Regions from separate parts of the Rothia sp. CCM 9418 genome, predicted to be linked through region 2. Evidence: riboswitches for the same ligand, from Rfam matches in the RefSeq annotation. Region 2 holds a riboswitch; the other holds the start of a gene.
The links. A riboswitch is a leader RNA that binds a small molecule or an ion and turns the genes downstream of it on or off. The one in region 2 is predicted to bind thiamine pyrophosphate.

Region 1 (7,985 bases), on a different contig from region 2:
GCTCGTGAGATTATTTCGTAGAGTTCGAGTTCTGTGATGGCGGGGATAAGTTCTCTTGCATCACGTAGTAGTTGGTATATTCCGCCAGCGTTGATACCGGGCATATGGTCTTCACGTGATGTTGCACCGATAACGACGGTGTTGTCTTCACGGGGAACTATGTAAACAGGTTGGGAACGGACGATACCGCGAATTGTTGAGGTGATGAAGGGGCGCTGGTTTTCAGGTACGCGGAGACGAAGCACATCACCGTAGACGGGTCGTAAAGGGAGTTCTTTGAGCGCTGGTATGCCTTGAAGTTCTAAGGTTCCGAGGCCGTTAGCGACGATGATATATGTTGCGTGGAGTTCTCCGGTGTGCTGTTGCCCTGTCGTGGGGTTTTGGTATTCCCAGTAGATGCTGCGGGCGTGTGTTTGGTCTGCGTCGAGAAGAATTTTTTGGGCTCTCACAGGGTAGAGCTGTTCGTGTAAGAGGTGTATGAGCCCTTGGCAGTACCAGCGCGGGTTAATCTGGTGGTCGCCGGCTATTTCCACGACTCCTGCAAGACGCGATGAGAGGCTTGGTTCTTGAGAACGAGCTTTTCGGATGGATATTTTTTGGGTTTCTAAACCTAGCTCTTGTTGATATTGTTGGAGGTCTTCTAGAGCATTTTTATCAGCATGATCGTAGGCGCATACGAGGGTTTTTGTTTCTTGTCTACCGACATGAATACCGGATTCTTCTTGAATGTGTTGTGCAAATGATGGGTATAGTTGCGCTGCCCGTTTCATCAGTTGAACTAATGGTTCTTGGCGAAATTGTGTTTCAGATGCTGGGGCAAGCATTCCGGCGGCTGCTCGTGTTGCTTCTGAAGCGGGTTGTGGGTCTAAGATAGCAACGCTATACCCTATTTTTTGGAGACGGTACGCGGTCGATAATCCGATAATTCCTGCACCGATGACTGCAATATCTACTGTTGAGGGTGGTTCTTTGGATAGTTCGGGTATATATTGATGAATAGTTGAATCTTCATCGTGCGGGTTAAACAACGTCGCACCCATGACGAACACTTCCTTCCGGCGGCATAACCCGCATCAAGTAAGACGGTCGGCTCTCTTAGCCCTCTCAGCGTCGTGAAGATATATCTACTGTGATATGGCGCGATATATCTGACGCTCCCGTAGGTCACTCTAAGTATAAGCCTCAATCTTTTTGATACAAGGAGACCTCAAAACTATGTCCATTTATGAACAACAGCCTTTCGCCACTTCTTTCGTGGATTCTTCTTCAACGCTTCGTCGCGAGCGCCTTGAAAAGCTTCAAAAAGCACGCTTGTACTTGTGTACGGATGCGCGTTTATCTCGTGGAGATTTAGAGTCTTTTCTGGATGAAGCCTATAGTGGCGGTGTCGATATTATTCAGCTGCGTGATAAGAAGATTTCTGTGCAACAGGAGCTAGCAGCTTTAGAGGTTCTCAAAAAGGTGGCACGTCGTCACGATAAGCTTTTTGCGGTCAATGACCGTGCTGATGTTGCTGCTCTTATGGGTGCTGATATTTTTCATCGAGGTCAAGACGATCTTTCTGCGGTGCAGGCGCGCAGGTTGTTAGGCGCCGATGTTCTTGTAGGTGCTTCAACACATGGGGTGTCTCAGGGGCAGGAGGCTGCTGCCGATAAGAATATTGATTATTTTGCGTGTGGGCCGGTGTGGCCGACGCCGACGAAGCCGGGGCGTGCAGCAACAGGCGTGGAGTATCTTGAGCAGGTTGCTCAGTTTGCCGGTCAGAAACCGTGGTTTGCTATTGGTGGCGTTAACGTGGATACGGTGTCAGAGGTTTGTCAGGCAGGTGCCTCACGTATTGTTGTGGTGCGTGCTTTAACCGAAGCTGCTGATGTTCGTAGCGCAGCAAAACAGCTGAAGGGTGCGTTAGAAGTTGTTTAGCCTTCTCTAAAGAGTTTTGGCTGTCGTTGAAAGGTATTCTTCCCACCCTTGTTTTACGAGAGTGTGTATCTGTCCTAGTGTCTGTGACATGGTTTTTGTGTGGGCGATAATCGGTAAGAAATTGGTGTCGCCGGACCATCGTGGGAGGATATGCTGGTGTAGGTGATCGGCTATTCCGGCTCCCCCAATTTTGCCTTGGTTCATCCCAATGTTGAATCCGTCTGTTTTGCTGACTTGACGTAGCACACGCATCGCTTGTTGGGTGAGAATCCCTATTTCGGTTAGTTCTTCGACGGTTGCGTCATCGTAATATGGGATATGCCGGTAGGGCAGAATCAGCAGGTGCCCTGGGTTATATGGGTAGAGGTTTAAGATGGCGTATGCGTATTTACCTCGATGAACAATCAGAGATTCTTCGTCGGAGCGTTCGGGAGCACTACAAAAGGGGCACGTCTGTTCTTGGTAGTCTTTTTGCCCTCCGCTGACGTATGCCTTACGGTGAGGTGTCCAAAGCCGTTGGAAAGCATCTGGGACTTGTGGCAGTTCAAAGCTATCGGTGGTGTACTCCATGGTCTTTAGTGTACCTGTAGGCTCATACGCTCTATGTGAATGTTGCTAAAAGATTCTTGTGGATGCTACCGGATAAGTCTTTTCCGGTAGCATCCACACAGATTATACGAGTGTGATACTCCTAGCAGAATAGGTTCTAACTATTCTTCAAGTAGTCCACGTCGACGTAATAATGGTTCAATTCGTGGGTCTCGTCCTCGTAACTGTCGGAAGGACTCTGCCGGGTCTTGGCTATTTCCTGTTGCGAGAATAGCGTTTTTGAAGGTTTCACCGTTGTGGCGGGTTGCTCCCCCGGATTCTTCAAACCAATCAACAGTTTCTGCGTCCATCATCTCGGAGTAGATGTAAGCATAGTATCCGGCGGCGTATCCTCCACCAAAGATGTGTTTGAACATTCCGGTAAGGTAGCGCGGAGATACTGGGTATTGGTCGAAGCCATAACGTTTGAGCACTTCATCTTCAAAGGCTTTAGCATCTTCACAACTGTCGATGAGCCCGTCTTCAATGCTGTGGGTGTGCCATGCCATATCGAGGAGGGCGGCTCCTAGATATTCGCTGGTGGCAAATCCTTCTCCCCACTGTTCGCTAGCGCGTAGCGCATCAATATGTTCTTGTGGGAGTGTTTCTCCTGTATCAATATGGCGTGCGTAGTTCCCTACTACTGCTGGGTGGAACATCCACATCTCATTAACTTGTGAGGGATATTCAACAAAGTCACGGGGAACGTTCGTACCAGCAACAGAAGGATACTTAGCGGTACTTAACAAGGAATGTAGTGCGTGGCCAAATTCGTGGAAAAGTGTCCGTACGTTATCAAGGGTCAGTAGTGCCGGTGCACCTTCAGCAGGTTCTGCAATGTTGAGGGTGTTGAGCACTACTGGCACTTGTTGGATGCGTTCATCACGTGGTACGAGGTCGTTCATCCATGCTCCACCTTGTTTGGTGGCGCGAGCATACGGGTCAAGAGCAAAAATACCGATAAGAGTGCCGTTCTCATCTTTGACATCCCACACCCGCATATCAGGGTAATAACTCGATAGTTCGGGGTGTTCGGTGAAGCTGATTCCGTAAAGAAGTTCTGCTGCATAGAAGACGCCTCGTTCTACTACAGAGTTAAGCTCAAAGTAGGGTCGTAGAGCTTGTATATCGACACGATATTTCTCTTCTGCCACACGTTTGAGGTAGTAAGGTACGTCAGCAGCATGGATGTCTTCAACAGGCACTCCCGCAACTTCTGCCATGGTTTCTAGTTCTTTACGGAAGTTTGCTAATGCTTGTGGCAGCATCTTTTCAAGCATCGCTAATGCTTCATCAGATTTTTGTGCTACAGCTCGGCGAATGGTCAGTTCTGCGTGGTTCTTTGCTCCGAAGAGTGCTGCTCGTTGCGCTCGCAGGTATGACATTTTTGCGCCAGTTTGGATGGTTTGTGGTGTATCTGCGCTACCGGCATCGCGAGTGTGTGCTCGTCCACGGTTGATGGAGTTTGCATAATATTTTTCGCGGGTCGCGGGGTTCTCTAGTGATGCAAGGAGCGCAGGTGCAGCAAAAAGGTCTTGAGGAAGGAGGAAAGCTCCTTCGTGTCCGTTCTTTGTAGCGTTGAGGGCAAGACGTTCTCGGGTGCTTTCGTCAAGTCCCGCAAGTTCTTCTTCATCACGAATGAGAAGTGCTGCTTGTTGCGCTCCGGTCAGCAGTGCTTTAGAGAATTCTGCACTCAGTTTTGCTAGTTCGGCGTCGAGTGCTGCGAGCTGTTGTTGTGCATCTTTGCTGAGGTATGCTCCTGCGTCGGTGAATGTTTCTTTCCAGAGCTTGAGCACTCGTTGTTGTTCTGGGGTGAGATTATTGTGTTTAACGTTGGCAATGCGAGTGGCAAGAGACTCATTATTCGCCATGGCAGTTGTGTGTTCGGCGAGTTTAGGCTCCCAGTACTCGCTGAGTTCTAGTATTTCTGGTGTTCCCATAGATGACAGATATGTGTAGTAAATACCTGTTGCTCGAGAGAATTCTCGGTAGCTGTCTTCTAGCGGTTCAATAGTGTTTTCGAAGGTTGGTGTTTCGTTATTTGCACAGATATTGTTCCACGCAAGCTTTTGAGCCTGTACGGCTTCTTCTAACGCTTGGTGTATGTCATGGCTGGTGGTGGAGGCTAGTTGTGGGTATCCCCCGATATCTGATGATGCTTGTAATAGTTTATGTGTCATAGTTCTCTATTTTAGCGGTGGTTTTTTCCTCCTGTCTGCTGTGTTAAAGCAAACTGTCGCTATTGTAAAGTTTTTCCTTGTCGGAAGGATTCTTTACAAGAGCGACAGTTTCAACACATGAGATGTCTTGGCTGTATAGGTTTTTCTTCTATTCTGCCGGTGTTTCAGTTGTTGCGCGAGGGTCTTCGTTCACACGGTTCTTGATGTGTTCAACAATGCGTTGGATAGCTTCTGCTACGGGCACACCATTTTCTTGGGAGCCATCACGGTAGCGGAACGACACTGCCCCATTTTCTGCGTCTTCTCCGCCGGCGATGAGAATAAACGGTGTTTTCTCTTTGGAAGCGGTACGAATCTTTTTGGGGAAACGATCAGTTCCGTAGTCGACTTCTACGCGAACCCCTTCAGCTCGAAGCTTGGTAGCAATATCTGCCATATAGTCGTTGAAAGCTTCTGCTACGGGAACTGCTACAACTTGTACGGGCGATAGCCATGCGGGGAAGGCACCTGCATAATGTTCTGTGAGCACACCAAGGAAGCGCTCAAAAGAACCAAACTTGGCAGAGTGAATCATGACAGGTTCTTGACGTGTTCCGTCTGAGGCTTGGTATTCTAACCCGAATCGTTGTGGCTGGTTGAAGTCATATTGAACAGTAGACATCTGCCAGGTACGGCCGATGGCGTCTTTCGCTTGTACGGAGATTTTAGGTCCGTAGAATGCTGCTCCACCTGGATCTGGTACAAGTTCTAGACCGGTTTCGGAGGCGACTTGTTCAAGGACTGCTGTTGCTTGTTCCCATTGTTCGTCGGTGCCGATAAATTTGTCTTTTTTATCGCCTTCTGTGTCTCGGGTAGACAATTCGAGGTAGAAGTCTGTCATACCGAAATCTTCTAGCAGGCTGAGCATAAATTTGAGCAGATGACGAATCTCATCGGGTGCTTGTTCTTTAGTGACGTAGCTGTGTGAGTCGTCTTGGGTAATCATACGAACTCGGGTGAGTCCTTGTAGTACACCTGATTTTTCGTCACGGTAGACGGTTCCAAATTCGAATAGTCGTAATGGTAGCTCTCGGTAGGAGCGTCCTCGTGATCGGAAAATCTCATTGTGCATGGGGCAGTTCATGGCCTTGAGACGGTAGTTTCCGTTATCGAGTTCCATGGAGGGGAACATACCGTCTGAGTAGTATGGCAGGTGCCCAGAGGTGTAGAACAGGTCTTCTTTGGAGATATGAGGAGTGCTGACGTATTGGAAGCCTTCTTGGATGTGGCGTGTGCGTACGTAGTCTTCCATCTCACGTTTGATAATGCCACCTTTGGGGTGGATGACGGGTAGACCGGGGCCGATGTTTTTAGGGAAGGAGAAGAGGTCTAGTTCTTCTCCGAGTCGTCGGTGGTCGCGTCGTTCAGCTTCTGCGATACGTTCTTTGTAGGCTACAAGCTCTTCTTTGCTAGGCCATGCAGTTCCGTAAATGCGTTGGAGCATAGGGTTTTTTTCAGAACCGCGCCAGTAGGCTCCACCTGCACGCATGAGGGCGTACCCGTTTCCGATAAGTTTTGTGTTGGGTAGGTGTGGGCCACGGCAGAGGTCACGCCATACGGTTTCCCCAGTTTTGGGGTGAACGTTGTCGTAGATGGTGATATCGCCGGCGCCGACTTCTACGGAGGCGCCTTCTGCTGCGTCAGCCCCAGAACCGGGACCTTGGCTGAGGCTCAGCAATTCGAGCTTGTAGGGTTCTTGCGCCATTTCTTGCGCTGCTTGTTCTGGGGTCACAACGCGGCGTACAAATTTTTGTCCTGATTTGATGATTTTGATCATCATTTTCTCAATTTTTTTGAGGTCTTCAGGGGTGAAGGGGTCTTCAACGTCAAAGTCGAAGTAGAAACCGTCGGTAATATATGGTCCGATGCCGAGTTTTGCGTCTTTTCGGTACTCTTGGACTGCTTGAGCCATGACGTGCGCGGCGGAGTGACGGAGGACTTCTAGACCTTCTTGTTCGTGGATGCTGACGGGGACGATAGAGTCGCCCTCGTGTAGGGGTGTTGAGAGGTCTACGAGTTTGTCGTTAATACGGGCAACGACAATATCGCGGTCTTCGGTGAAGAGTTCGGCGGCTGTAGTGCCGTCTTCAATGGTGCGTTTTTCTCCGGCAACGTCTACAGAAATATGTGCGACAGACATCTGTCTCCTTGTTTGTGTGTTGTGCACGCCCGTACTAGGGGCATGCTCGGTATCTACCGTGCGCGGTACAAGAGCGCACATTGTCTTTAGTGTACATGCGTTTTTTAGTGTTGTTATAGCTCTTAGTTCATGTGATAAGGCTAGTGTCTTGTGGAGTGTCTAACATTCATAAAAATTTTTTTATACATTATCGAACAACCCCTTGACCCACAAAGAAATCTTTATATAAAATTTCTTTTATGGATAGCGAGAAGACGTGGGAAACAGAGTACAGTGGCTCCGTTGCACTCTTTGCAGCATTAGCACACCCTTTGCGTTTAGCTTTGACACATCATCTATCCAAAGGGTCACACACCGTCAGCGAACTCTTCACCTGTATGGGAGTCTCGCAACCTCTCGTCTCCCACCACCTCAAAATCCTCAAAGAAGCTGGAGTTATTACCAGCACACAGACAGGACGTAGCATCATGTACGAAGTAGCGGACCATCACGTCACGCACATCATTAACGATGTCTACGAACACACCAAGGAGAATAACTCATGAGTACCGCAACTTTACACCACGAATCAGAAGCACATGCACACACCCACGGACCAAACTGTGGCCACCTCGCAGTCATCCACCACGACCACGTAGACTACATCCACGGCGACCACGTACACCGTGAACATGATGGACACTACGACGAATGCGTCACCTGCGAATGTGGCGACTGCAATGACAGCTGTGCAACCTGCGAATGCGACAACTGCAACTGCCCCACATGCAACCACGCAGTATGTGAATGTGGCGACTGCTCAGATGCTTGCGTCAACTGCGTCTGCGAAAACTGCCAGTGCGCAACATGCAACCACGCAGCATAAACATATAGCTAACACACAGGCTAAAACGTGGTGGGTGATAAGGACTTAGTCCTTATCACCCACCACGTTTTAAAATCACGAAGACACCACCGATGGGCTATTCCGCTTAAGAGAAATATCCGTTAGCCTGTTTACATACATGACGTTGCCCACAACATTTAGGACTTGCCATGGAAAAGTACATCACCCTCATCACCAACACCATCACTCCACTGCGCAAATCACCTCAGCGTCTCAACCTACGCCCTACCAG
Region 2 (7,985 bases):
TGGGTCCGATGAGGTCATCAAATTTACCGCCGAGAAGTGCACCGATACCGGCAACAACGTTACCTGCGATAGCGAAGATGATAATTTCTGTGGTGCTAAAACCGAATGTGCCTGCGGCCACGATGCCACCGAAGGTGAAGATGCCGGTAAAGCCATCACGGAAGATTGCGGAGGCAAAGAGGAACGCGAGAGTTTTGGGTGAGTTTTTGTAGAGGCTTTTTAATGTAGCCCAGAGTTTTTTATAAGAGTCTATGAGCCCAACTTTGGGTGCTACTGGTTTTTTGGGGTGACGACGGTCGTGACGGTAGAGCGCAATAACTAGTGGTGTGCTAAGTATGATGGACCATACTGCTGAGAAGATGGCGACTGCACGAATATTCAAAGAGTTATCGGGTGAGATACCTAAGAAACCGGTGTCTGAGCCAAGCCCAACAAATGCGAAGAGGACGATTCCTAGGGCGATAATGCCGCCGAAGTAGCCTGCAGACCATCCGATACCACTAATTTTTCCAACCGTTGAGGGCGTTGATAGTTCTGGCAGTAGCGCGTTGTAGTTGACGATGGCGAACTCGTTCATGACGTTTGCTGCGCAGATGAGCGTTACACCGTAGAGAAGCCATTGTGGTTCGGGGAATGTGAAGAAGCAAAGTGCCATGAGCACGGCTGTGAGGAATGTGTTGACTGCTAACCATAGGGTGCGTTGACCTGATGCGTCTGCGCGTTGTCCTGTGACGGGGGCAAGTAATGCGATGAGCAGTCCTGCAATGGCGAGGCCGGTGGAGAGCATTTCGGAGGCGTCTTTGGGATCGCCGAATGCTTTGCTGGTGAGATAGACGGTGAAGACGAATGTTGTCATGACCGCGTTGAAGGAGGCGCCACCGGCGTCCCATAATGCCCAGGCTGTGATGGTGCCTCGGGTCCCTAATGGCACAGATTCGTTCTGCTCTTTGGCGTGTTTGCTCATAAGGATAAGAGTATCTATTGAGCGTGGGTAATGGTGTGAAATACCCGCAGAAACAAAGATAAAGTGAAGAAATTTGTGTACTTTTTACCAGAACTATGCGCACCGTCTAAGGTTCACTTACAGTGGGCTTATCTTCAAAGGATTTGTTAATGCTGATGAGCGGTAAGTTCATGGGGTTTAAAGAAGTGTAGACGGCAACAAAATGACTGTTGCCGTCTACACGAGGATGAGGTTTTCTAAGAGATGTTGTTCTTAGACTTCGTTTTGTCCAATGGGGTCATTTTTGCGTTTTGCTTTGACCTCGTTTGTTTTGCGAGTAATGCTGACTTTGATGACGGTACCAACAAGACCTGTTAACAGTGACCATAGAATGATATCTCGCCAACGCTCATCATCGTCGGGGTTGCTTGCGGGTGGTTCATTTCCGGTTACTTTTTTCCATGTTGCAGAGAGCGCTTTGTTTGCCACGGTGATGCCAGCAAGAGAAGCCGCGGTTCCTACAAGATTAATGGGGTTCATGTTTTTCTCCATCGTTGATGAGTATCCTTAGCAATCCTATAACAGGAGAAGCCCAACAGCGTATTACTACTCACGAATAATTCTCTAAGAAAGCGTGGAAACTGCAGATATTGTCATAACTTCTCTGGAGGGTGGAATTGAACGTGGTGAACAAACTATACTGAACAAGGCTTTGACAATAAAGCCGTATAAACATATACGTATAGAAGCGACAGGGGAGCACCGTAGGGTGCTGAGAGTGCGAAAGCAGACCCTCGAACCTGATCCGGTTAGTACCGGCGTTTAGGAAGTCGAGTTCTCTCAAACGTTCACGTAGTGTAACGTTCCCCTTCCTGTATTCGGGAAGGAAAATTTACGATGGCTAAGAAATCTTCTTTAGCGTGGCGAGTTAACGATATCGTTATCGCCTCTGTCCTGTCCGTAGCATGCGGACTCATTTTCTGGTTCTGGTCTGTTGCGATTTACCCGCTGGCAAAAACGATTTTTGCAACGGTACCAGAATATATGCCTCTTATTGGCGGTGGCTGGCTGATTGCTGGTGTGCTGGGCGGAATTGTTATCCGTAAACCTGGTGCAGCACTATATTGTGAACTTCTTGGCGCCATTATTGAGGGTATCCTTGGCACACATTTTGGTATGTCCGTTATTATCTCAGGCTTAATCCAAGGTCTTGGTGCAGAACTAATTTTTGCGGTATTCCTTTACCGCCAGTGGAATATTATGGTCGCAGCTCTTGCCGGCGCAGTATCTGGTTTCGGTATGGGTGTCTCAGAAATTATCATCTACTACGCAAATGAGCTTTCTTTTGCAAAGATGCTGGTTTACACGGCATGCGGAACGATTTCTGGGGCATTGCTTGCTGGGGTTCTTTCGTGGTTCTTAATGAAAGCACTAGCACAAACGGGTGTCTTGTCGTCCTTGGCTTCTGGACGGTCGAAACGAGCACGCGCCTAACCGTGGATACAACATCTTCCATAACGCCACCGCCTGCTGACTCTCAGCCGGTGCGTGGCGTTCGTATTAGTGTACGTGAGTTTGGCTGGCATTACGCAGGACGAGAAAAACCTACTCTAGAATCTGTACATCTGACCATTGAACCTGGACAAAAAGTGCTTCTTTTGGGTTCTTCTGGCGCAGGCAAATCAACCCTTCTGCACGCCATGGGCGGGCTATTACACGACGATGATGGTCAATCTCAACAGGGCACTATCACCATTGATGGTATACCTGCTGAAGATGCTCACGGTGCAGTAGGACTCATGCAACAGGACCCAGAGTCATCTATTGTGCTATCTCGTATAGGAGATGATGTTGCTTTCGGTCCCGAAAATTTAGGTGTGCCGCATGAACAAATATGGGAACGTGTTAAACGTGCTTTAGCAGATGTTGGCTTAGAGAAGTTTGACTTATCACATCCGACGAGTGCCCTATCTGGCGGACAAAAACAACGACTAGGGTTGGCTGGCATCCTTGCGATGCATCCTGGTGGTATTTTCTTAGATGAACCAACAGCAAATCTTGATCCTGCTGGTGTTGAAGATGTTCGTGATGCCGTAATACGCGCACAAAAACATACGGGAGCAACCCTTGTCGTTATTGAACATCGTGTTGGTGTGTGGGCTGAGCATATGGACAGAATTATTGTTCTTGGTGCAGGCGGACGTGTTACTCATGACGGTTCACCTACTGAGGTTCTTGCAGAAGCGAGGGAAGAGCTTATTTCTGCGGGGGTATGGGTTCCTGACTACACGCCAGAGGTTCTTCCTTCAACGCAACAGGCTGGGGCAGAGCTAATTTGTGCTCGTAATGTGGCAGTAACTCGTCATTATCCTTCTGCACGAGAGCGACGTAAACGACGAAAGGCCCTTAAGAATTGTTCTGAACCGTATATTTTTGATGCGCCTATTGTTTCTTCAGGGATTAATGCTTCTATCCGAGCTGGTGAACATACAAGTGTCCTTGGCTGTAATGGTGCCGGAAAATCTACTTTTGCTCTGACCTTAGCTGGGTTACTCTACCCTGTTTCTGGGGAGATTGTAGCAACATCAGCATTTTTAGAAGACGCTGCTCCTTCACCGTCACGGCAGTATAAGGAGCCTTCACCTGATATGACACAGTGGCGTTCTCGTGATATTGCTTCGCGTATTGGTCTAGTCTTTCAAGAACCTGAGCAACAGTTTTTAACTGCTACGGTACGTGAAGAACTTGAATTTGGGCCACGACAACTTGCGCGGCTTCGTCAAGAACCTGTCGACGAACAAGCTCTTAAACACCGTATTGACGCGTTATCTGAACGTTTACGTTTGCGTCATCTTGAAGGAGCAAACCCGTTCACCCTTTCTGGGGGTGAGAAACGCCGTCTTTCTGTAGCAACCGCATTGGCAACAGCACCTCAGGTCCTCATTCTTGACGAACCTACTTTTGGGCAAGACGCTCATACATGGAAGGAATTGGTGCTTTTGATTCAAGAACTCTTGGAACAGGGCACAGCAGTCGTTTCAGTAACTCACGATGATGATTTTGTGCGTGCTTTAGGAGGAATACAGCTAAGGCTTATCGCGGAATCAGACTATCACGGGGAAGAAGAACGTTGATGAGTTTTGATATTTTTGCGTCTACCGCAGAAAAAGAAGGGATTCTTGGAAGCGTTAATGCAGGGGTTAAAGTTGCGCTCACTTTGCTTCTGACAATTATCCTTATTCTGCTCAAAGATTGGGTGAGCATCACCATCATCTTTTGTATCGAGTTAGTGGGTTTATGGGCCCTGGGGTTGAACCCTGTGCGTCTTTTGGGTCAGCTTTGGCCTGTATTATTTGGTGTTCTACTATCGGGCTGGTCGACTGCTCTTTTGGTGGAGAAGACAGGGACGATGCTTTTTGACATGGGATTTTTGTCGATGAGCACTGGTTCTCTTGTGACAGGTATTGTTCTGACTATTCGTGGCTTGGCAATGGTTCTTCCTGGGATGATGCTCATGCTAACAACCGACCCAACGGACGTTGCTGATTCTTTGGCGCAGAGCACAAAATTGCCGGTTCGTTTTGTGCTCGGAGCATTGGTTGCTTTACGTCTTGTCGGGTTGTTGTTGAGCGAATGGAATACACTAGGGCAGGCTCGACGCGCTCGCGGTCTTGGATCAGAAGATACGTTGTGGCAACGTGTTAAAACGTTTTGTGGTCAGAGCTTCGCCTTGTTAGTTCAGGCTATTCGTCGTGGTACACGCTTATCTATAACGATGGAGGCCCGCGGTTTTGGGTCTGCTTCAACTCGCACTTGGGCTCGTATACCGCAGTACGGTCTCGTAGACGTATGGTTTACGGTGGGTGTTGTACTGACGGTTTTGGCAGGTGTTTTAGGTGCTTTAGGAGCCGGTACCTTAACTTTTATCTGGCAGTAGTTTTAAGGTTGCGTGTTTTACCCTTCTGCAAGGAATGCTAAGAATTCTTCAGTGGTCTGTTGGGACGTTGCTAATGCTGTTCCGTTGAGGTGTGTTACAGGAGCGATAAGCCGTACGGAAGAGGCTAACCAGACACCTTCAGATTCGAGTAAATCCTGAGGGTAAAGTTCTTGGTATTTGAGTTCCCAGCCGTGTTTGCGTGCTTGCTCAAAAATCATTCCTTGGGTAGTGCCGGGGAGGATTCCGTGGTTTGGTTCTGGTGTGAGGAGGGTTTTTTGCCCATTAATAGTTTGTGCCACAATGACAGAGCTGGTTGCGCCTTCTAGAATACGGCGGTCATCGGTGATGAAGATTGCTTCGTCTGCTCCTTGGGTTCGTACGTATCGTAGGACGGCCATGTTGATGGCGTACGAGAGAGTTTTTGCGCCGGCAAGTAGCCACGGGTATGCGGTGTCTTGAGCAGGATCATGTCCGCGAGGCAGAGTGATTGCTTTGACGCCGTGGGTTCTTTGATCGAGGGTATTCTGAGGTGTCGGTGCGACGGTAACCCAGCTGTGTGGGCCGTTTGATGTGGTACCACGAGAGATAATAATTTTGACGGTGTGTTCTTCACCTAGTGTCGTGGTGTGAGCCTGTTCGGCATTTTCTAGGGCGGTCTTAAGCGCTTGAGTGAGGTGCTCTTTTGCTGGTAGAGGGAGTTGCAATTTTCGGGCAGAATTTGTTAGCCGTTCAAAGTGTGCGTCAAATTTTCGGATGCTGCGGTTGACGGCAATCATCGTTTCAAAGACGCCGTCTCCGCGGGTGAGTCCTTCGTCTTCGATGCTGATGAGGGGGCGTGAGGGGTCTACAAGTTCTCCCTCTGGGTGCTGAGGGGTGAGCATTACTACTGTTGTCATAATTTCATCCTATTCTTGAGATGTCGTTTTATACAGGTGGCGAGAAAATATAGTCAATATGTGATGCTGGGTGTGCAGGTAGTTGGAGGTTTTCTTGTTCTGCCCACGTATCCCAATAGGGGCGGTATGTTTCTCCGTCACGGTTGAGTGCTCGCTCTTTGCGGTGATGTGATGACATATCGAGCCAACATGTGATGACGTTAAATGGTGCTTGGTAGCTGTGAGGCGGTGTGGCGCCGACGCCCTCGACGATGAGCGTTTGGCGTGGGTCAATTGTCGTGAGGTGTGGACCTGTTGGTTGTTGTGTTTCCCAATCCCAACCGAACCAGATGAGGGGTGATTGCGGGTTATCACTGAGGTTATTGAGGTTGCGGTGCCATTGCTTGATACCTGCTTGTAGTCCGTTCCATCCTTGATAGAGATTTTCGAGGGTGAAGATTTGGGATGGAATGTTGCGTTGGTTGAGGTAGGTGTAGAGGCTATGGGAGAACGTTGTTTTTCCGGCCCCGCTTCGTCCATCAATAGTGATAATTTTGGGCGCGCCTTGTTGGCAGATGTTGTGGTGGATTTTTTCGAGTAGCTGTTGTTCTTCAATGCACAGTACGCTCATGGGCGTTGAATTTTCCTCGTTTTTAGTGGGACTGGATGTAGTGGATAATTCCGGGTATGGCATCTTCAATCATGCGTTGGGTGCAGTAGAAGTCTTCTTGAGTTCCATACCAAGGGTCATAGATGCCGAGTTCTTTGAACGGTGTGTTACATAGTTGCGGGTCGTATTCACGCCAGAGGTGTATTTTTTCTTGGTCTTTGGGGTTTCGTGCGAGTTGCTGTAACCGTTGGTAATGGTTGGTGTCCATGGCAAGAATGAGGTGGTATATGTCAAAGTCTTCTCGTGTGAAGGTTTTGGCACGGTGTTTGCTACTGTCGATTCCGCGTTCGTTGAGGACTTTTTGTGCTCTTGGGTCGATAGGGTTTCCGTATTCTTCGGAAGATATTCCGCATGAGGATACTTCAACATTGAGTTGTAGTGATGTAATTTTTTCTCTGAGGAGGTATTCCCCCATAGGGGACCGGCAAATATTTCCTGTACAGACAACCAAGATTTTATTCATGTTTCTATCTTTTCATGGTGGGGGAGATATTACCTATCTTTTCTTGTGAATAGATGGTGGGGTAGGAGAACTGATAGAAAAAGCGGTTTCTTTGCTCCTCCTAGTAGGAGAACCAAAGAAACCGCTTAAGAATTTTTATACGAGATGGAGTTTAGAATTTTCCGTCGTATGCTGAACGGTTGATGGGACCTGCATATCCGACGGTGTCAAGTACGTGCCAGTGTCCCATGTCGTTGTTGCGGATAACCCAGATAGCTTTGACCCAGCTCTTTCCGGAGGAGAACCAACGGTTATTGAGGTTGAGGTTGAGGCGTCCAATTCCGGTTTTGCCGGAGAAACGTAGTTTCTGTGCTTGAACCATGATGGAGCCTGAGGGTAGAACGATATCAGAGCCGTTGGGGTTACCGGTGGAACCGTTGAATGAGTGGGGGATGACTGCGCCAGAAACGTTAACTGGTGCAGACCAGTTACCGGCGTAGAATCCTGGTGCGCTTCCGGACCCGGTGGTGATGGATTGGAAGCGTGCGCTTGCGTTGCCGTAGGCGTTAGTGCGGTTGTAATCATTGTTAACGGGGACGATGTAGCACTGTACGTCGTAGCCGTTAGGTCCTGCGTCTTCTGCGGAGAGCGCTAGTGAGACTTCACGTCCCCAATGCCATGCTCGTCCTTCACCATTGGACTGGTCAATAAAGGACGCGCAAGGGATGTCTTTGCGCCATGCTCCGTCGGGGCATCCTGCAGGTAGTGTTGGGTATGAGGGGTTTGTTGCTCCACCGTGGCCACCGTGGCCACCGGTGCTTCCCCCGTTACCGTGACCTCCACCTTGGTGACCACCGTTTCCGTGCCCACCGTCGTGGTGTCCGCCGCCGGTGCTTCCACCATTACCATGACCGCCGTGATGGTGGCCGTGTCCCTGATTATCATCGGTGCCGGTGCTATTGGAGAATGCCGCTGTGGTAGTGATAGCAAGTGCGGGGATTGCTAAGGCTGCGCCTTTGAGGACGATGCGGCGTGATTCTGAGTGAGTCATGCTGTCTTCCTAACATATGTTTTGTGATAGGTGGCGCGATAGTGCGCCCGGTCTTGCTCTAGCGTAT

Region 1: it holds a riboswitch for thiamine pyrophosphate, as region 2 does, so the genes downstream of both, thiO (glycine oxidase ThiO) here and ACN083_RS06240 (ECF transporter S component) in region 2, are expected to answer to the same signal.

Annotation. Positions count from the first base shown of each region.
Region 1 is NZ_JBLXXX010000002.1:20,212-28,196, forward strand. Features, by position in the region: gene thiO (glycine oxidase ThiO) at 1-1,040, opposite strand, end outside; TPP riboswitch at 1,034-1,171, opposite strand; gene thiE (thiamine phosphate synthase) at 1,216-1,920, shown strand; gene ACN083_RS02845 (HIT family protein) at 1,927-2,490, opposite strand; gene ACN083_RS02850 (M3 family metallopeptidase) at 2,631-4,688, opposite strand; gene thrS (threonine--tRNA ligase) at 4,837-6,867, opposite strand; gene ACN083_RS02860 (ArsR/SmtB family transcription factor) at 7,107-7,412, shown strand; gene ACN083_RS02865 (hypothetical protein) at 7,409-7,732, shown strand; gene ACN083_RS02870 (GNAT family N-acetyltransferase) at 7,903-7,985, shown strand, end outside.
Region 2 is NZ_JBLXXX010000004.1:25,360-33,344, forward strand. Features, by position in the region: gene ACN083_RS06230 (MFS transporter) at 1-964, opposite strand, end outside; gene ACN083_RS06235 (DUF4235 domain-containing protein) at 1,217-1,483, opposite strand; TPP riboswitch at 1,687-1,789, shown strand; gene ACN083_RS06240 (ECF transporter S component) at 1,841-2,437, shown strand; gene ACN083_RS06245 (ABC transporter ATP-binding protein) at 2,440-4,077, shown strand; gene ACN083_RS06250 (energy-coupling factor transporter transmembrane component T family protein) at 4,077-4,880, shown strand; gene ACN083_RS06255 (aminodeoxychorismate lyase) at 4,898-5,776, opposite strand; gene ACN083_RS06260 (tRNA (adenosine(37)-N6)-threonylcarbamoyltransferase complex ATPase subunit type 1 TsaE) at 5,805-6,386, opposite strand; gene ACN083_RS06265 (low molecular weight protein-tyrosine-phosphatase) at 6,409-6,888, opposite strand; gene ACN083_RS06270 (hypothetical protein) at 7,040-7,918, opposite strand.